DNA from 4 places in the Ornithinibacillus xuwenensis genome. Region 3 is predicted to be linked to each of the others. Evidence: predicted binding sites of a transcription regulator. Region 3 holds the regulator's gene; each other region holds the start of a gene.

Region 1 (5,234 bases), on a different contig from region 3:
ATTCATCAGGGCTATTAATCTAATACAATATTATATCGTCTTATAAAATCTTTTACGCGCGGAATACTCTTTTCAATAAAGCTTTGAGGCTCATCGCTGACTAGAAGAATGTAGTTCATAAAATTAACTCTTCTAGCTGTCATTAATAAATCCAAATCATAATCTGTAAACGAAGGTGGTGGACAAACCATTTCGTAGCCTTTTAAGAACAAGTTTTTTACTTCTTTGAGGTTAAAATCTTCTTCGTAATCATAGTAATATAGCATTATTGCAATATCATGAACTGGCAAACCAAGTAATGCATCCTCAAAATCCAGTATTCTTAATTCATCTCGTAAAACCTTAATATTCCATGGATTTAGATCAGCATGAATTAATAGGAGCTGATTCTCATTTTCTTTATAATAATTCGACAAGGCTTCATCTAAAAATGGAATGATCTTATCCATTAAGTCAAAGTACTCCTGTGAAAGAATACTTTCATAATTTTCATTTCGGTAAACTGCTTCTTCACCAGCATAAAAAAATACTTTGTTCCACTTTTTAGGTGAGATATTAGGAGGGATAGATACGCCTTTCATAGTTTGATGTAGTTTTGCTGTTAGTTCTCCCAACTTGATAAATAGACTTTCCGTTTCATTATTATGTAAGTCCTCTCCTTCTAGCCATGAAAATAAGGCAACGCGTCTTGGCTTCGAATGGTTAGGAGTTACAATTTGTTGAATGTATTTTCCATCCTTTGCTTGGATCATAGTAGGAATCAATAAATCACTATTCTCCGTTAAATATTTTAGAAAAAACACTTCTACTAAATTATCATCTATTGAACTAGACTCTTCTTGATACACTTTAAGTACATATAAATTTTGTTGATGATCCTCTACTTTGTAGAAGTCGTTTGTCTCCTCAATAAGGAACGATACAGATTTAACCTGCAAATCATATTTTTGTAATGCGATATCTACTAATTCGTTATCTTTGTTATTCATACGAGTTTCTTCCACATCTATCAACCCCAATTAACTTATTTTATTTCTTGCTAACAAAAGTACTGTCTTCTGAACTATTTCCAAACAAGAGGTAACTATATGTAGGTTTAGCTTGTGGTGTAATCCTTAGTGGTATTGTTCATGAATAGATGGAAATAGTAATTCGTGCATCTGTTCTTCCGCCACTTACGGTAGTATAATCTGAGGAAGAAAATTAAACAGTTATATTATTCTAACATAGATATTTAGAACTTATGTTAATAATGGAATTTTATGTTATCAACCAACTAAAGAGCTGCAATCAGTATTTTCTTGCTTATTTCTAATTCGTTAATTTATTTTCTGGTTAAATTTCCTTTTATTTTTCTATTAATCTAGCTTCTTTTGAAGTCTTTCTTTAATGCGGATACTTTTGTTTAAATGTAAGAAATTATGCCTTGTGGCAGGCATCAAGATTAATCCAGCAATATTCTTTTTACTCCAATAATCAGCCAACCACTTTGATTTTTCCATAACAGCATTTTCTTCAAATAATCGTCTAATCCTATCCGCATTAATCTTCATTATAAATTGACCTGGCTTCAATGAAGTGATGATTTCTCTTGTTCTCCTCCCAACTGCTGCTCTATAGGCTAATAAGGAATTAATATCAATATTTCTACTTAAATCGGCAATTTCCTCTTCCTGCATGTCATTTCCAGAATGAGTAAGCGGAACATTCATTTTCGTAAGCCAGTCTTCAGAAAATAATACTTGATTTCTATCTGACACTAAAACATTCATCGTCATATCTTCAATACGAGCTATATGCCATAAATGCCATGCAATTGAATTGTTGGTATCAGGATTGGGTACTGGGTATTGTCTAAACAATCTTTCATGCAAGCCTTTAAGCAATTTATCCTCAAGTGTAGTGTAATTTGTTTGACTTATAGACGAAGCATGCAGTAATAAGTGATGGGATAGAAATAACTGAATAACTTCATTATGAGCTTCTGGTCTAACGAGTATTTGCTTTAATTTCTTATGATTATCATTCCAAGTTCTGCGTTCGTTCATATCCATTTCATAATTCACTCCTATAAAATGTATTTCTATTAATCAAAGACCATTTATTTCTATGTTCTTTATTAGAAGTAGATTAGCAATTACATTCTTAACGGTTAAAAAATTTTACTTCACTTTAGTAATATTATACCTATAATTTATACCCTACATATAGGGATTGCTGCTACTGGTAGTATTTTACTTTCATATTAATATAAATTTCCTTGAACTTTTGCAAAAGTTTGATGCGGTAATCATACTTTGTATGACAGAGCTTATAAGGAATTTGTCTATTGTACCCTGGCTATAAAAAATGAGGGCTTTTACTACTAATGCTGAAATAGCAAGATTATCAAATGGGTTAATGTTTAAACTAGCAATATATCCGCTCCTTTAGATGAATTTGTTAGAATCCTGAATGTCTTTTAATGTTTGTACAGATTTAGCTAGCTTGCTCTTCTCCTCATCAGTTAATGTTAACTCAACAATACTCTTAACTCCAGATCTATCTATTACAGCTGGAATGCCAATATATACATCATGATATCCGTATTCACCTTCTAACAATGTCCCTACTGGTAATACAACATTTTCATTTCGTAAAATTGCTTTTGTTATTCTTACTAACCCCATTGCAATACCGTAATACGTAGCACCTTTTGCATTGATCACTTCATATGCTGCATCACGAACATGGAAAGCTATTTCTTCTTTTCGCTCATCTGATAATCTATTTGATATTGGTGTACCTGCGATATTTGCAGAACTCCAAACAGGTAATTGTGAGTCACCATGTTCTCCAATAATATACCCATGAACACTTACCGCTGCAGTATCAAATTCCTCACCTAATAAATATTTGAATCTTGCAGAGTCCAATACGGTTCCAGAACCGATTACTCTTTCTTTTGGTAAGCCAGAGAATTTCCAAGTTGCATAAGATAGTATATCGACAGGATTTGTTGCAACGATGAAAATACCATTAAATCCAGAATCCATAATACGATTAACAATGGATTTGAAGATGTGAATATTCTTATTGACAAGATCTAGTCTTGTTTCTCCAGGTTTTTGTGCTGCGCCCGCACAAATCACAACAAGTGCTGCATCCTTACAATCTTCAAATGAACCATAGCTAATTTTCATGGCAGTTGGTGCATAGGCAATACCATGGTTTAAATCCATTACGTCCCCTTTTGCTTTTTCTTCATTTAGATCTACAATTATTAAATCATCACATATACCTTGATTTAATAATGCATAGGAATAGCTTGAACCAACTGCTCCATTTCCCACTAATACAATTTTATTACCTAATGTTAAATTCATTACTGGAACCCCCAATAGCTGTAATCAGATTTTGTGAATAATTTCACATATTAATTTTAAAAAATAACGTTTCAATATTACTAATTGTCTTACATTCTCTTATCGCATACCTTTATGTGAATCATTTCACAATTTAAAGATACTAGAGAATGTAATTAATTGCAATACTATTTTCGTTTTTTTAGTAAATTAACGATGACTATCTCACAATAAGCTTAACCTTTAATCATTAGTTCTCTCAAAGAGATTATCTAAATAGTCAATATCAATACGTTGAAATTCATCTGTATAAAAGAACCCTTTATACCGTATTTTATTTTTACTATTTATTATTATTTCTTTATACACTTCACTGTTTTCATTGTAAATTTCTAATCTGAATCTATAGCCTAAGTACCCTATACTTGGTTTTCCTTTCTGAAATTTAATTTCGTTAAGGTTAGAAATAATATGTTGCTTCTGTGTATCATCTGTAATGGTAACGGATTCACCACGATTACCATCAAAAATTTCTATCTTCGTAACCTCCGACGACTTAATGGTAATTATGTTCTTAGGTATATAGGTAGTCGCATATAACCCAGCAAAAATAAAAACTAGTGTGAAACATATTATCAGTATCTTTTTTCTTTTACGCAATTGACATCTCCTCATTTCAGACCCTATGGCCACATCGTTATATATTTATTTCAATCATTAAAAGTAAACATGTATTCATCTGGTTATCTAATTCTAATAAAGCCTCCACATAAAACAGATAAAAATATACAAAATAAGGAGGAGGTGGTTAATATGAAAAAAAAGAGCTATGGTCCTTATAAATTATTAATACTAACTACGGTAGCTGGAATATTATTATTACCGTTTGCAATTGTAAAACGGTCATTTAAAGATTGGGTAATTGTATATTTGGTTAGTGCTATCGGTAACTATGGAGCTGATAAATATCTAGTAAGCAAAGGATATATTAAATATAAAATGAAGCCATTTAAACGGTTAAAGATTCATTTGCCTTTTGACTACATACATTATCCGTTAATGCTGCTCTACTATAATCAATGGACTCTAAACAGTAAACCACTTGGAATACTATTTAAGCTTTTTCCTTTCGTCATCCCACAAATACTGATTGAAACACTAGTGGAAAAAAATACAAAGCTAATAACTTGGCGAAAGGGATGGACCTGGTACCACTCATTAATCAGTGTTATCATAAAACTTTTGTTATGTCGATCAATCATCGCTAGTATTCGTATCATTAATAAAGGTAAGATTTCTGTAAAGTAGTACTTAAAATTGTTTTACGGGTTCTCCACGCAATTTTTACAATTTGCTATTGTGCTTTTTGCAACCTAACGAACTGCGTGGAGAGTTTATAGTTCGCCTTTGAATTTCTTATTAAATTCTTTTATCCAGTTCATATCAATTTCTCCATTAACTACTTGATAAAAATCTTCACCTACTATAATCTCTTTCTCATTTAAAACCCTTACGATTGTTGGATTTGTAATATCATGATAAATAGTAAAGCTAAAGCTATCTCTCCCTAGTATTTCATCCGTGTTAACCCGTTTAACATCATATCTCCCTAGGAAATTCAGTAGTTCCTCAACTGTTTGACCCTCATTGGTAATCCATTCATATGCTTCATTCTCGGATACTTGATTATGATTTTCAGTAAATCCTAGAAAGTCAAAGTCTATTGCTGTATATCTGATCACATCTTCCAAATTCTTTTCACTATAGTAGCTTATACTATGTATACACAAATAAATCAAAACAATGGTGAGTAGTGTAATGATAAAGGTTCTAAAATTGTTATGATGTTTCAGCCCCTTCATTAGTAAATATTTTGTTAGTTTATCAGAT
Region 2 (5,234 bases), on a different contig from region 3:
TTCGATATGAGTTGGAAAAAGCGTTGATTAACAGCGAGATTGAGGTGAAAGACCTACCACATCTTTGGAATGAAAAGATGCAAGATTATCTAGGAATCAAGCCATCAAATGATAGAGAAGGGGTATTACAAGATATTCACTGGGCAGGTGGAGATTTCGGCTACTTCCCATCATATGCATTAGGCTATATGTATGCAGCACAATTTAATAATAAAATGAAGGATGCCATAAATATGGATGACGTTATTCAATCTGGTGATTTTACCAAGATCCGTGAGTGGTTAACCGAGAATATCCATCAATATGGCAAGATGAAGAAGCCACTGCAAATAGTTGAAGATGTAACAGGTGAATCATTAAATCCTGATTATTTAGTATCGTATCTAACTGAAAAATATCGTAATATTTACCAGTTTTAAGAAGCATGGGGAGACCCTGTTTCTTTTTATGTATAATGGCGAATCACTATTATGAAATATCCCCCACAAACCCTGCAGAAATATGCAGCGTATGTGGGGGATAACTTATCTCCCTATTGGCCAATCAAATGGCACAGATCCAGGAGGAGAATTTTGAATGATATCGACAAATGGAATTGTGTAGGCAAATAGAATTAATGCCACTGTAATACCAATCCATAGTTTCCAGTTTTCAAAGAAAGCAGGTGTTTGCTCTGCATCAGGTTCTTCTTCAGCTATAGGAAACTCTTCATCTCCCTTTGGAGCAAAGAAGGTTAGTTTGATAAAGATATAAACCATCAGGATGATACCGATAAATAGAATTGTTCCTCCAATTGCCTGTGCAAGTTGGTAGCCAATCCACTCAGAAACCTGCTCGCCACCACCATATTCAGAATAGGAAGAGCGTCTAGGTGCTCCTAGTAATCCTTCAATATGCATGGCACCAGACATAATCGTCATTCCAACAGTCCAAATAATAGCTTGTATAATACCTAAACGATTAAGCTTCGGTGTTAATGTTCTACCTCTTAAATGAGGAATTAACCAATAACTGATTCCAAAAAACGTTAACATTACTGTCGTTGCTACAGTTAAGTGAAAGTGACCAGTTACCCAAATGGTGTTGTGCACAACGGCATTCATTTGATGGGAAGCATTAATAATTCCACCTGCTCCACCAGGAATAAATGCTAGCATTCCAATAAAGGGAGCTAGAAATCGAACATCCTTCCATGGTAAATGCTTAAACCATCCAAATAAGCCTTTAAAGCCTTTTCTTCTACCAGTGATCTCAAATGTTGCAAACATAGAAAATGCCGTCATTAAGCTTGGAATTACAACCATGAACGTAAGAGCTACTTGAATAAACTTCCAAGTAGGATCAATCCCTGGTTCCGTTAGCTGGTGATGGAAACCAACTGGGATAGAAAAGAATAAGAATAAGACAAAGGACATTCTGGCTAGTGAATCGCTAAAGAGCTTCCCACCAATAATCTTTGGAATAATTGCATACCAAGCCATATAAGCAGGCAGTAACCAAAAATAAACTAATGGGTGACCAAAGTACCAGAATAATGTTCTGCTTACTAATACATTAATCGTCTCAGCATACCCCAGTGACCACGGAATAAATTGAATTAGTACTGCTGCAGCCACTCCCAATGTTGCAATAAACCATAATAATGTATTAATCGTAACCATGAATGCTAATAGTGGAGATTTCTCCCTTGGATGTGCTTTTTTCCATACGTATAACTGTCGCCAATTGACAAATCCCGCTATCCAGCTTCCGATGATAACCATTGCTAGACCAATATAAAACGCTGGATGAGCCTGAAGTGGTGCATAGAATGTATATAATACACTTGCTTGACCTAATAAAATTGCTGTCGCTGTTAAGACTGTACCAATCACCATAATCCAAAATGCAAGCCATGCTAATTTCCGCTGTTTAGTGGAAATGCCAACCGTTTTGCCCATTAAGGAAAAATGGAATCCAATAATAAAATAAGTGGTCAATACGAGTCCCAATATAACACCGTGTACAGTCAATACTTGATAGTAATCAATTCCAAAAGGTAAAGTGAATCTTCCAGAACGGACGAATACCTGTAATAAGCCCATTAATCCACCAATAAGTAAGGCAACAAATGCAACTGTAATATAAGACATATATAATTTCGATTCTGTTTTTTGGATCGTTAGTTGCCCCAATGATTGTTCATCTATATTTTTCTTTGCTAATTCCATTATTCATACACCTCCAAGGTGGCATACATCATGTGATGGCCAATTCCACAATATTCATTACATACAATGGTGTATGTCCCAGGGTTCTTCATAACCGTTTCTAAGCTACTAATATAACCTGGTTCAACCATCATATTTACATTTGTTCCTGCTACGTTAAAACCATGAACGACATCCTTTGACGCTACCTGGAACAATACTGTTGACCCTTTGGGAACTCGAATATGCCGAACTGCATTACCATCTTCATCCTTTCCAAGATCATAATAAAACGCTGAAGCTGCTATATTAAGGATATACTTATCTTCTTCAACTTGTGTTAATCCTAAATTTTCAGGTTTAAATGCTTCATTTGATTCAATATTATTTGGATCAATTGTGATTCCGTGACTCTGAGGATGTGTTCCCTGCCAAAAGGCACCATATCCTAACACGAGGAGAAAGACTACTAAGGAACCTATCCCAAACAATAACCATATTTTCTCGTACTTGTGTAAATGCATGTTCTAATCACGCTCCTAATCGTAAATGTTCTATCTCGAAATAAATAGTATATATGCTCCAACCCAGCTAATGATAAGAATGGCCCCTAATATACTGACTGAAACCAAGGTGCCTTTTAAGTCTTGTCGATTCTTTTCTTTGTCTTTACTAGCTGAAACTTCTTTGCTTTGCATTCCGCTAACCCCCTTAAACTTACATTAATGTCCTCGATTTAATCTTACACAATAAACAAGCGATGAGAGCCTTCATATCAAGGGATTCACAATTTGTTCAATTGTTTAAATTGGAGCTGATAGATGAATTTTACTAACTTTTTGGTTAATAAAGTTTGTGACAAAAATGTGTAGAAAATCGTAATAAAATATGAATTCGGCTGCAAACTAACGCTAATATAATTCATTTTAAAATAGGTGAGTAGATGGCAATTATTTGTTCTGTTGGTATTGGATTACCGACATATGAAATTAGTCAAGCTGAAGTAAAAGACTTAGTAGCAAAAATCTTTCCATATCCAGAAAAGCAATTATCCAGACTATTACCAGTTTTTGATCATGCGGCTATTCATAAAAGGCAATTTGTAGTGGATAAATCTTGGTTTCTGGATAATCATAGCTTTGAAGAACGCAATGACTTGTATCACAAATATGCGATTAAACATTCATTAGAAGCGATGGATGCATGCTTGGAAAACGCCTATCTCGAACATAACATTTCGTATGAAGAGGTTGATTTGATTGCGTTTGTTTCTAGTACTGGTATTACAACACCATCACTAGATGTATATCTCATGAACGAACGCCCGTTTCGTGAAAATGTAGAACGAATGCCTTTGTGGGGATTGGGGTGTGCTGGAGGTGCAATTGGTTTAGCAAGGGTTTCTAATTGGTTAGCTGCTAACCCAACTAAAAATGCATTATTGGTGAATTGTGAGCTCTGTAGCTTAACCTTTCAAAAAAGTGATCATAAGAAAAGTAATTTAGTTGGAACAGCATTATTCGGAGATGGAAGCAGTGCGGTGCTTCTAATAGGGGAAAATTCAAAACATCGTAAGTCTCTTCAAAAAACATTGCCTAGAATTATAGCATCTAGTTCCTATACCAAAAGAAACAGTACTGATGTTATGGGGTGGCAGGTTACGAATAATGGCTTTGAAGTGATATTCTCTAAAAGTATTCCTGCCTTAGTTAAAACAGTGTGGAAGGATCATTTAGAACAGTTTGCTCATCAAAACAATACGAGCCTAGAAGCGATTCATTCGTTTATCGTGCACCCGGGAGGAAGAAAGGTGTTAGAGGCAATGGAGGAATCCTTTTCAATTCCAACTGAGAAATTGTCATACTCATTTGAGGTACTTGCCAATCACGGAAATATGTCCTCTGTGACAGTTCTATATGTATTGCAAAAATGGATTCAACAAGATATTAAAAAAGGTGAGAAAAGTATAGTATCTGCTCTTGGTCCTGGTTTTAGTTCTGAAATTTTACTATTGGAGTGGGATGAATAGTGGCATTATGGATGTGGATATTTATCGTAATAATTATTGGTCAACGATTAGTGGAATTAGTAATTGCAAGAAACAATGAAAAATGGATGAAGGCAAGAGGTGGAATAGAGGCAGGTAGCGATCACTATAAATGGTTTATTTATTTACATAGTCTGTTTTTTATCAGTGTATTTCTAGAAAATCAACTTCAAACACAAGAAATAAGCTTTAACTACCTTTATTTTTTACTATTTTTTGCTGCACAATTAGCAAGAGTATGGTGTATCTATTCATTAGGAAGATTTTGGAATACAAAAATTATTGTATTGCCACGTGTGGCCTTAATAAAAAAGGGACCATATAAATTTGTTAAGCATCCAAATTATATTATTGTAGCAGTTGAGCTATTTGTGATTCCAATGTTGTTTGGTGCATATATGACCGCAATCGTGTTTCCGATTCTTCATATTCTTTTATTACGAATTCGGATTCCAGCAGAAGAAAGAGCGTTGGCCTCGCTATCGAAGCTTTAAAGCATCAAAAAAAACGGTAATCTTGATTGATTACCGTTTATTTATATATGTTCTCTTATTTTTTTTCAACGTTAGCTGCTTGTGGACCACGTTCACCATCAACAATTTCAAATGTTACTTCTTGGCCTTCTTCTAGTGTTTTGAAGCCTTCACCTTGAATTGCTGAATAGTGTACGAATACATCGTTTCCACCTTCAACTGAAATAAATCCATAACCTTTTTCTGCGTTAAACCATTTTACTACTCCGTTTTCCATGTAAATAATCCTCCTAAAAACTTTCACGTAAAACGTGTTATTACAAATCAGAAAAATGACAATCAAAAAAGGTAGCTAAGTCAGAAAGTCTGGATCATAAATAACCCACTTCTTTCTAATCGAAGCCACCATTTCTAATGATCCATAAATCTTCTTTGCTTGTGTCAACTATAGCTTATTTTATCATGACAGTCAAGATTCCTGGAAAAACATGCAGAATAATCCAATAATGAATCTGTTGTTTTACT
Region 3 (5,234 bases):
TGGAGCTAGCAGATATAAGTCAAGTAGTGTCTGTGGAGATAGCATCGTTTTCTTCCCCATGGCATGCGGAAATTTTTAATCAAGAACTAACGGAAAATCAACATGCCCACTATTTTATTCTCGAGATTAATAAAAAGATTATTGGTTATGTTGGCATGTGGGTTGTTCTGGATGATGCGCAAATAACTAATATTGCGATACTACCAGGTTATCGTGGAAATAAACTGGGAGAAAAACTTTTTCGTTTTGCGCTTCAGCAAGCAGTTAAAATGGGAGTAAGTCGTCTATCTTTAGAGGTTAGGACTTCAAATATTGTTGCACAAAAAATGTATCGGAAGTTCGGGCTTGTGCCCGGAGGGATTCGGAAAAATTATTATACGGATAATAATGAAGATGCAGTGGTGATGTGGGTGAATATAGAATGATAAAGGATACATATATACTTGGAATTGAAACTAGCTGTGATGAAACAGCAGTTGCAATTGTAAAAAACGGTAAAGAAATTACTTCGAATGTGGTGGCTTCCCAAATTGAAAGCCATAAACGATTTGGAGGCGTTGTTCCTGAGATAGCATCAAGACATCATGTTGAACAAATTACACTGGTACTAGAAGAAGCCTTTCAAGAAGCTGGTTTGGAATGGGATGATATTGATGCGATAGCAGTAACTGAAGGCCCTGGATTAGTTGGTGCACTCTTAATAGGTGTCAATGCAGCAAAAGCATTAGCATTTGCTAAAAATAAACCACTTGTTGGTGTGCATCATATTGCTGGACATATTTATGCCAATCGCTTGGAGGAAGAATTTCACTTCCCTCTCTTAGCCTTGATTGTTTCTGGTGGTCACACAGAATTAGTTCTGATGAAGGAGCATGGTAGCTATGAAGTAATTGGTGAGACAAGAGATGATGCTGCAGGTGAAGCATATGATAAAGTAGCTCGAATGCTTCAATTACCTTATCCTGGTGGGCCACAAATAGATCGCTTGGCTGCAGAAGGTAAACTATCAATCGACTTTCCAAGAGCATGGTTAGAAGAAGATAGTTTTGATTTTAGTTTCAGTGGGTTAAAGTCAGCAGTTATTAACAAAATCCACAATGCTAAACAAAAAGGAGAGACCTTGAAGCCCGAAGATGTTGCAGCAAGCTTTCAGGCTAGTGTCATTGATGTATTAGTGACGAAAACAGTGAAGGCAGCATTACAATATAATGTGAAGCAGGTTATTGTAGCAGGCGGTGTTGCTGCAAATAAAGGGTTGCGAGCAGAACTTGAAGCTAAGTTTGCAAATATGAATACGCCACTATTGATTCCGCCATTAAATTTATGTACAGATAATGCAGCCATGATTGCTGCAGCTGGCACAATAGCTTTTGAAAAAGGCATAAGATCTGGATTAGATTTAAATGCTAATCCATCTTTATTGCTAAAATGAAATATCCACAGCCTTGTGGATATTTTTTTGTGATTAAAGGTACTAAGCCATTTGACTTGTTGACAAAAATGGTGGATAACTAGCTAGTATCTTGTGGATAATGTGAATAAGTATGTTGATAATTAGTATTTATAGCATTTATTAGTGACTATGGTTGTGGATATCTAAAAATCCCCTCACAGTTTAGATGCTGTGAGGGGATTCCTATTATGAATCTTGTAGTGAAGTCCATTCTTCCATTAATTTTTCGACTTCTTGTTTTATGTCATTAACCTTTTGGGTATATTCCAATGCCTTTTCATGGTCTTCATAGACTTCTGGCTTAGTCATGTCTTCTTCTAGTACCATCAATTCTTCTTCGAGTTCTTCAATGGTTTCTTCTAGTTTAGCAATTTGGCGTTCTCGTTTACGCTGCTCACTCTGTAGTTTCTTTTCCTCTTTGAAGCTTAATTTCTTTTCACTAATGCTAGTGGTTTGTGCCTGCTCTTGCAACCGCTCAAGCTCTGCTTCCTCTTGCTTTTTATCCAAATAGTAATCATAATCACCGAGATAAATAGTTGTGCCACCTTGTTGCATTTCGACAACCTTATCGGCTATTTTATTGATAAAATAACGGTCATGTGAGACGAAAATAATTGTTCCAGGAAAATCAATAAGTGCTGCTTCCAATACCTCTTTACTGTCAATATCTAAATGGTTAGTAGGTTCGTCTAATATGAGTAAATTTGCTTTTTGCATTCGGAGCTTAGCAAGTGCTAAACGAGCCTTTTCACCACCACTTAGCGATTGAACAGATTTTAGAACGTCATCACCTGTGAACAGGAAATTGCCCAGTATTGTTCGAATATCCTTTTCATTAACAGAAGGATACTCATCCCAAAGCTCGTTTAACACGGTTTTATTAGAGCTAAGATTCGCTTGTTCTTGATCATAATAACCTATTTGTACATTGGTACCTAATTGAATATTCCCTTCTGTTGGATGGAGCGAGCCAAGTATATTCTTTAATAAGGTTGTTTTTCCAACACCATTCGGACCGACTAATGCAATGCTCTCACCACGAGTTACGTGAAGAGATAGATTCCTAAACAAAGGCTTTTCATCATCAGCATAGCCGAAAGAGAGGTCATGAATTTTTAATACATCATTACCACTCCGCTTGGAAGTTTCAAAAGTAATTGATGCAGATGATTCATCTCCAAGTGGTCTATCCACTCGGTCCATTTTTTCTAGTTGCTTACGCCTACTTTGAGCGCGTTTTGTTGTGGAGGCACGAACGATGTTCCGCTGAATGAAGTCCTCTAATTTCTTTATTTCTGTTTGTTGTTTCTCAAACTCTTTCATTTCTTGTTCGAAATTTAACGCTTTTTGTTGAAGGAACTCACTATAGGTTCCATGATATTTCTTTGTCCGATGACGGGATATTTCATAGACGATTGTAACCGTCTTATCTAAGAAATAACGGTCATGGGAAACAATAACGACAGCACCAGGATAGTTTGTTAAATATTTCTCAAGCCATGATAGAGTCTCGATATCTAAGTGGTTTGTAGGCTCATCTAGAATTAGTAAATCTGGCTTTTTTAGAAGAAGCTTTCCGAGTGCCAAACGCGTTTTTTGACCACCACTTAATTCATTAATAGGAGTTTGGTCATCGAAATCTAGAAAGCTTAGTCCTGCCAATACAGCCTTGATGTCAGATTCATAGCTGTAGCCGCCATTTGTCTCAAATTCTTGTTGTAAGCGATCATATTCCTCTAAAAGCTTGGGTGATGCTTGATTTGCCATTTGTTCTTCTAGTGTTCGAAGCTTTTTCTCTTGTTCGAGTAATTCCTGGAAGACATCTAACATCTCATTCCAAATAGTCTTCGTAGAATCTAACCCTGTATGCTGCGATAAATAGCCTATTGTAAGATCCTTTGGCTTGATTACTTCCCCTGTGTCATAAGACATTTCTTCCGCCATGATTTTAAGGAGCGTAGACTTACCAGCTCCATTACGACCAACAATTGCAATTCTATCTTTATCTTTAATTTCAAGTTTTATATTTGCTAATATTTCTTCAGCACCAAATGACTTTGAAATATCATTTAATTGCATAATAATCATAATAGTCACCTCTAGTAGTATCAGTTTATCGTATAAGGAAGGTTTCAAGCAATACAATTATCAATTTGTGAAAATAATCACGACTTCTTGTGAAAAATCTGATAAAATAGATAGGAGAGAATTAGTAGCATAAGTTATGAAAGATAGTTTGCAAGCGTTTTAATATGTGCATCTAACTAAATCGTTTTTGAATTGGCAAGGAGGAAAACAGCTTGGAACAGAACAAAATACCGCAGGCTACAGCAAAGCGACTTCCATTATATTATCGCTTCTTAAATAATTTGCAGATTCAGGGGAAAACCCGGGTATCCTCTAAGGAATTAAGTGATGCGGTAAAAGTGGATTCCGCAACAATTAGAAGAGATTTCTCCTATTTTGGTGCTTTAGGGAAGAAAGGTTATGGCTATAATGTTGAATATTTATTAGGATTCTTCCGAAAGACACTTGACCAGGACGAGATCACAGATGTTGCATTAATTGGTGTTGGTAATCTTGGTACTGCATTTTTAAATTATAATTTTATGAAGAATAATAATACGAAAATCATGCTTGCTTTTGATGCGGATCCGAATAAAGTTGGAACAGAGATTGGTGGTGTTCCGATTTATCATATTGATGAATTAGAAGACAAGCTGGATGGCATAAAAGTTGCAATTTTAACGATTCCGGCTCTGGAAGCAGATCGTGTAACGGATCGATTAGTATCCAAAGGGATTAAGGGTATTCTTAATTTCACACCAGCTCGAATTACCGTGCCAGATGATGTTCGTGTCCATCATATTGATCTTGCAGTGGAATTACAGGCTTTGGCTTATTTTCTAAAGCATTATCCATTAGAAATAAATGAACCAACAAGTGAACAATAATAGTTGAATAAATAGAACTTTTTTCCTAGATAGTGTATTTACTAGTTGTAATGCACTATCTTTTTTAATTTCCTCATAGTACTTTTGCCTTTTTACGGAAAGGGATAGTTTAGCTAAGATGTAATAGTATTGTAAAAATGTAGTAATTTTATGTAGGAGGATATTATGGGAGTAAAAAAATATTTTGGATTTGTGCTTTTATTATTGTTAAGTATCGTAATGGTTGCATGTTCAGATGATGCTGCAAAAGAAAAAGATACAGATAAGCAAGAGGAAAAAAGCGAAGAAACAAGTAAAGAGTCAGAAGAATCTGGTGTGCCAGAGGATGAGGAACTATTTGCAGTGCTTGAACTAAATATGCAAACATTAATTGATAAAGATGTTGATAAGCATATGGAGACCATTCATAGTGAATCACCATTGTATGACTCAACAAAACAGACTGCCGAAATGGTATTTCAATATGATATTGAGGCTGAACTTTCTGATTTAGTTGTTGAAGAAAAATCAGAAACAGAAGCTAAAGTTAGATTCACACAAACTGCAATTGGTTCAGATGGTTTTACGAGTAACCGAATTTCAGGTGTACATACACTGAAGCCGGATAACGGAGTTTGGAAAATATTTGGTTCTGAGGTAGAAGAAACCGTATTTTTAGATGAAAATGGTGAGCCTCTTGATAATGCAGTTTTTGCACAAATACAAGGGGATTATGCGGCAAATATTAAAGAGCTTGTGTTACCGTTTGAGGATAAAGAGGTTCAGCTATACAACTATCAAGAGGACGTTGACTATGCTGTAGCCGAAGTAATGATGGCGCATGACCA
Region 4 (5,234 bases), on a different contig from region 3:
GCATTTTTTCTTAACCGAAGCTGCTTACCGTTTTGTTCAAAATAAATAACACAACCCAATCCAGAGCTTTTTGTTGCTACATCAAAGCCCCCATCAAAAAACACGACAACATTATGTGGCTCCGAATCAATATCTTCCACGTATCGCTTTAGTTCCTTCAGCATCCAAGTCGTATCATGATTATCATAGAAGGTCATATCTTTTATTCGACCAGTTTTTGCTAAATCTTCGGCCAGTAAAAGTGCTTTCTCCGGGTTCATTACTTCGGATTGAAAGGTCGATTCGGTTCCCTTTGGTGTTCGATAGGTCATTTCAATTTTTATTTTCATCGTGCTCACCCTAACCATATTGGACTAGTTATAGCTTTCACTTAATCGCTCTAAGAATGCAATTCTTGTTAGGAATATAATGAAAGCCCTAGGCTAAAATTGCCTAGAGCTATACCATTAGCTATGTTTATTGACATATTGACGTTTATGATCTGTAATACCAGCTAAACAAATGGAAGCTGGATCTTTCATGATGTCTAGTTCAATATCTGAACCATCAGCTGGCAATGTTTCTTTAAAAATATGCTCATATTCTTCGATTAATACTTCCTTACGTGAATCGAATAATTGCTTATGGTCCTTCATATTTAGATGGTTTCGATAATTCGGTTGCAGAATTCCTGAGAAGAACTCTCCTACTGCACCAGAACCATAACTAAACATTCCAATTCTAGAGCCATCCTTCAAATCTTCAGATTGCTCAAGCAATGACAGAAGACTTAAATATAGAGACCCAGTATAAATATTTCCGACATTACGATTATAGGTTGTACTAGTTGTGTAATGATTCAAAAGACGCTCACGAACTTCCTCTGTCGTATCATCAAGCACCGTGCGTAGCGCCTTTAAGCCCATCTTTGTGTATGGAAGATGGAAACAGATAGCTTCCATCTCGTTTAAATCAAAGCCTGACTTCTCTTGATAGGCTGTCCACACCTTATTAAAGAATGCAATGTATTGTTCATTCGAAAATTTCCCATCTACAAATGCCTTGTCCGAATAGATTGGACGCCAAAAATCCATAATATCATTGGTAAGATATACATTATGGTTTTCTAACTCTAATATTCTAGGGTTAGCACTAATAACCATTGCAACTGCACCCGCACCTTGGGTAGATTCTCCAGAGGTATCGAGACCATAACGTGCTATATCAGAACCCAATACAAGCACCTTACTCTCCGGATTTAATACAATATGTCCTTTTGCCATTTGAATTCCAGCGGTTGCAGCATAACAAGCTTGCTTTACTTCTATTGCTCTAGCATTTGGATTTAAACCTAATAATTGGTGAACATATACCGCACCCGACTTCGAATGGTCGATTCCAGACTCTGATCCAAATATTACATAATCAATCTTTTCTCGATCTTCATCATCGAGGATTTTTAGTGCAGCGTTTGCTGCAAGTGTAATCGAATCCTGTGTAATTGGTGCAACTGCCATTTGGCTCTGCCCGATACCAATAGTAAACTTCTCAGGCTCCACATTTCTAGCAACTGCTAGTTTATTCATATCCACATAAATATGTGGTGTAAAAAATCCTATTTTATCAATTCCAATTTTCATGCTGACTTCTCCTTTAAATCAGTTTCTCTTTCCCTATTATATCTATATGTGAAAAATCACACAAATCAAAGCTCTATGGAACGATGGAAAGAAATACGAAAAAGCTTGTTTACCGTTTGGCAAACAAGCTCTAAAAAGGATACAAAACATATTTAACCTTTATCTCGTTTTCGTTTGTACTTTTTATTATTAATGTTCAAAAACTCACTATCCCCCGCAAATTCAACATCATCCTTATTGCTTCTTTCCGGTTCAGTGTTATACTTGATTCCATGATTCTTTTGTCTACCAGTGTCTCGATTTCGATTTTTATTTGCTTCAGACATTTTAAATTCCTCCAATCGTCGGCATTATTAGTGTTCACTAATTATTATGTCCACGTTGGAGCTTCTTATTTGTCCGTTATTTCTCTCTAAATTGATATTCTACTTCATCTTTCCCCATCACGACTTTCATATCATATTCCTCTAAAAACCAAGCATCTTTTTCACTAAAATAAAAGGTAATACCTTCAACCTCTTGTTTCACACCTACTTCACCATCACGACCAACGGTTAATCCTAGAAAATAATTGGGATGTTCAGTCTTGATACCACCGTATATCTTCAGGAAAAATTGAACATAGTCGCCTTTTTCAAGTCCCATTTCATCGATAAACCACTTTGCTGCGTCATTGGTAATTTCTAAATTCATATGTACACCTCATTTGATTGTTCTATAACCAAAGTCTTATCTTAGACTACCCTATGTTACATACTGTCTTCTTACCATGAATGTAGTACGATAACGAGGATAAGTCAATGAATTAAACTCCTAGGTTCTTATAGTATATGATTTATCGGGAAAGTTATGGATAACAAAAAGACCTCCATGTTGAAGGTCTTTTGAACAATATTATTTCTCGATTCCATAAGCCTCTTTAAAAGTAGGACTTAATTCACTCCAAACGTCAAACAAATTGCCATCTAAATCATAAAACACAAAATTATTACCTGAATGACCGCGATCCTCAATTTCACCAACCTGTACATGTTGATTTTTTAAGAATGTGTTAAATGCTTCTAATTGTTCATAGCCATTTACTTCAAACGTGAAATTAAAATGTGTTTTTCCTTCATTATCGATAAATCCAATTTTTTCACCGTCTTTTGCCTTCACAAGAAAGAAGCTCTGATTCGCTAAGTCTAAAATCGCTTTATTTTCATCTCGATAATTTTCAATCGCGCCTAATATAGTTTGATACCATTCAGAAGAAGCTGCTGGATTCTTTACTGGTAAATATGTAGTCCCTACTCGCTTAATATAATTGTTCATGATTCATTTCCCCCTATTAATAAATCCATTTTTCAGAGTAATAACCCTTCATAAATTGAAGTAATTTCTCAATTACCTTTATTCCTTCATGTTCAGCTGCTTCTGCATTTCTCAATAATTCAATCGCTTTATTAGAAGAGTTATGATCATTTGGTATCCCCCCATTAGGAAATGGAAACAATCTCGTTAACTGCTCAAAGGCTTCAGCGGATACGATGTAGAATTCTCTAGCCTCTCCTGCAAGCTTGCGTACTCCACGTTCAACAACATTTGTTCCATTCCATTTCATTGTTAATTCTTCTAAAAATTTCACAGCAAATTGTCTAGCATCTGCAATAACCGCTGCATTATAGGCGTTACCTAGTGGATCAACCGTTCCTTTTTCAAATACCTTAATCCATGCCTCAAAGCCATCCAGGCCCATCACAAAATTACCATTAAATATATGGTTCCATTCTCTACCACGAGCATGGTCAACTATCATATCAAGTGCCATTCGAAGCATCTCATATTTAGAATGAGGTAGTTTTTCACTAATTGTCGTAATAAAAATAAATCCCTTTGCTTCTGAAAAATCTGCATAGGTTATGACACCATCATTAGATGGATCCTTTGCATAAAATTCCTGAGAATCATCATCATACCCATAAATTAACCCAAATTCTGTTGAAAACAAATCATATGATATTGCCGGAATACCATGATCAATAGATTCTTGGATTATGCTAAACGTTTTTTGAAGCTTATCTGGTGGTACTGGCGCTGCCGGATCAGCTAGACAGCTAGTAAAGCCTAGATTACATAAATTTCGTCGCAATATATAACCACCAGGAAAAGCAGTTGGTCCGGCAGGGTGTACCTTTTTCGGATCAATATTCATACGAAATGCATGCCCCGTCAGCCCCATTACGTCAATTAAAGAAAACGCATTTTCATCGAGGTAGCTCAAAGCACCATAAATAGCACTAGCAGCAGATGTTCTGGTAGTTGTCCAATCTCTTTCATGTATATTCAAAGCATATTTCCCCCTTTGCTATAATGTTGGTGGGGTTGGAAGAATTTTTTTCCTAGTTAAGCCTTTATCCGCTCTTTTTTTAGTATAGGCATGAATAGATAGCCGAATTTGTTCCTTTCGAATCTTCACTCTTGACCTAGACAGCACATTGTATATATTAGCCGTTGACGTGTCAAACAGTGAAGCGAGCTCAGCTGGTGAAATTGCCTCAAAAAAATGTGCTTCAAATATCTTTTTTTCACGAGGACTTAAACAGTGTAGAAGGGTTTGGATACTTTCCATCATCTCCAAACGAATGAGATGCTCCTCAGGACCTTCTACCCTTGCTTTTTCCGAAGATGAATATGCAACAAAGGATAGTATTGAATCTATATTTGAGAAATCAACTACATCCTTATGTAAGGTATTTGTTTGGATTCCACTAACTGGCTGTTCGTTTCGAAACGGACCTCCCCGTCGCATTTTCATGTATGCTTCATTACGAACTATTTGTCTCAACCAAGGCAGAAACTTTTTAGAATCCATTAAGGTGCCTAGTTTTAAAAATGCTCGTAATAAGGCATCTTGTACGATGTCCTCTGCTAAAAAGGTATCTTTTGCAACGGAATTGGCCCATCCATAAGCCTTTGCTCGATATTGCCTTACTAGTTCACTGAAGGCCTCTTGATCGCCACCTCTTGCTCGATTAACCAATTTTTCATTAGATATTCCATCCTGTTCATCCTGACGTATTGGAGGTACTAAGCTGTCAAGTACAAATTCCTTTATCATTTATCTTCACTTCCTCCCACTCTACTAGCTAGATGCCAGGATGTTCCATTTTCTATCATGTAATTAGAAAATAACTTACTAAAATGATATTTTTTAATGAATACTTCGTTTATACCGCAATGAAATATAGCCATTTTCTGTTTCTTCATATTGAAATTGAAATCCTTTTGCTTCGTAAAATGGAATTCCCTTTTCATTTCCTTTCTGTACAGAAACCCATTGTTCTTTCGCGTGATATTCTTTTTGTTGTTCCGTAATGGCATGTACTAAATACGTGCCAATTCCTTCATTCCGCCTGTCAGGTTTTAAATACAAAACATATATTTCTCCGACATCCTTACGAATCATCCCTCCGCCACCTGCACCAATGACAACATCATCTTCCACTGCGACAAAATATCCGCCCCATCCTTCTGTCGTCGTTGATACTTCCTTTAGTATTCTTTCCGGCTTATAAAATTCTTTTATTATCGTCTCTATTTGTTCGTCCGTATAAATATCACGATAGGTTGCTC

The links. The regulator Rex, encoded in region 3, represses fermentation and respiration genes when NADH is low (regulators of the CRP and FNR family bind a similar motif). The targets are predictions, from matches to a motif close to TTGTGAAATATTTCACAA.
Region 1: the regulator Rex is predicted to act here: its motif matches at 3,480-3,497, upstream of ABC228_RS03770 (L-lactate dehydrogenase).
Region 2: the regulator Rex is predicted to act here: its motif matches at 2,962-2,979, upstream of ABC228_RS03385 (cytochrome c oxidase subunit 2A).
Region 4: the regulator Rex is predicted to act here: its motif matches at 1,666-1,683, upstream of ABC228_RS10280 (hydroxymethylglutaryl-CoA synthase).

What each region holds. Positions count from the first base shown of each region.
Region 1 is NZ_JBDIML010000001.1:628,272-633,505, forward strand. It holds gene ABC228_RS03760 (phosphotransferase enzyme family protein) at 15-989, opposite strand; gene ABC228_RS03765 (DinB family protein) at 1,359-2,054, opposite strand; gene ABC228_RS03770 (L-lactate dehydrogenase) at 2,430-3,365, opposite strand; gene ABC228_RS03775 (hypothetical protein) at 3,588-4,004, opposite strand; gene ABC228_RS03780 (CBO0543 family protein) at 4,158-4,652, shown strand; gene ABC228_RS03785 (hypothetical protein) at 4,739-5,234, opposite strand, start outside.
Region 2 is NZ_JBDIML010000001.1:566,312-571,545, forward strand. It holds gene ABC228_RS03370 (carboxypeptidase M32) at 1-419, shown strand, start outside; gene ABC228_RS03375 (b(o/a)3-type cytochrome-c oxidase subunit 1) at 525-2,210, opposite strand; gene ABC228_RS03380 (cytochrome c oxidase subunit II) at 2,210-2,713, opposite strand; gene ABC228_RS03385 (cytochrome c oxidase subunit 2A) at 2,744-2,887, opposite strand; gene ABC228_RS03390 (type III polyketide synthase) at 3,133-4,218, shown strand; gene ABC228_RS03395 (isoprenylcysteine carboxyl methyltransferase family protein) at 4,218-4,730, shown strand; gene ABC228_RS03400 (cold-shock protein) at 4,786-4,986, opposite strand.
Region 3 is NZ_JBDIML010000004.1:2,943-8,176, forward strand. It holds gene rimI (ribosomal protein S18-alanine N-acetyltransferase) at 1-425, shown strand, start outside; gene tsaD (tRNA (adenosine(37)-N6)-threonylcarbamoyltransferase complex transferase subunit TsaD) at 422-1,432, shown strand; gene ABC228_RS12800 (ABC-F family ATP-binding cassette domain-containing protein) at 1,640-3,541, opposite strand; gene ABC228_RS12805 (redox-sensing transcriptional repressor Rex) at 3,754-4,407, shown strand; gene ABC228_RS12810 (hypothetical protein) at 4,573-5,234, shown strand, end outside.
Region 4 is NZ_JBDIML010000003.1:186,582-191,815, forward strand. It holds gene ABC228_RS10275 (ribonuclease H family protein) at 1-329, opposite strand, end outside; gene ABC228_RS10280 (hydroxymethylglutaryl-CoA synthase) at 447-1,619, opposite strand; gene ABC228_RS10285 (hypothetical protein) at 1,772-1,945, opposite strand; gene ABC228_RS10290 (HesB/YadR/YfhF family protein) at 2,022-2,312, opposite strand; gene ABC228_RS10295 (VOC family protein) at 2,514-2,933, opposite strand; gene ABC228_RS10300 (hypothetical protein) at 2,950-3,948, opposite strand; gene ABC228_RS10305 (RNA polymerase sigma factor) at 3,967-4,719, opposite strand; gene ABC228_RS10310 (GNAT family N-acetyltransferase) at 4,813-5,234, opposite strand, start outside.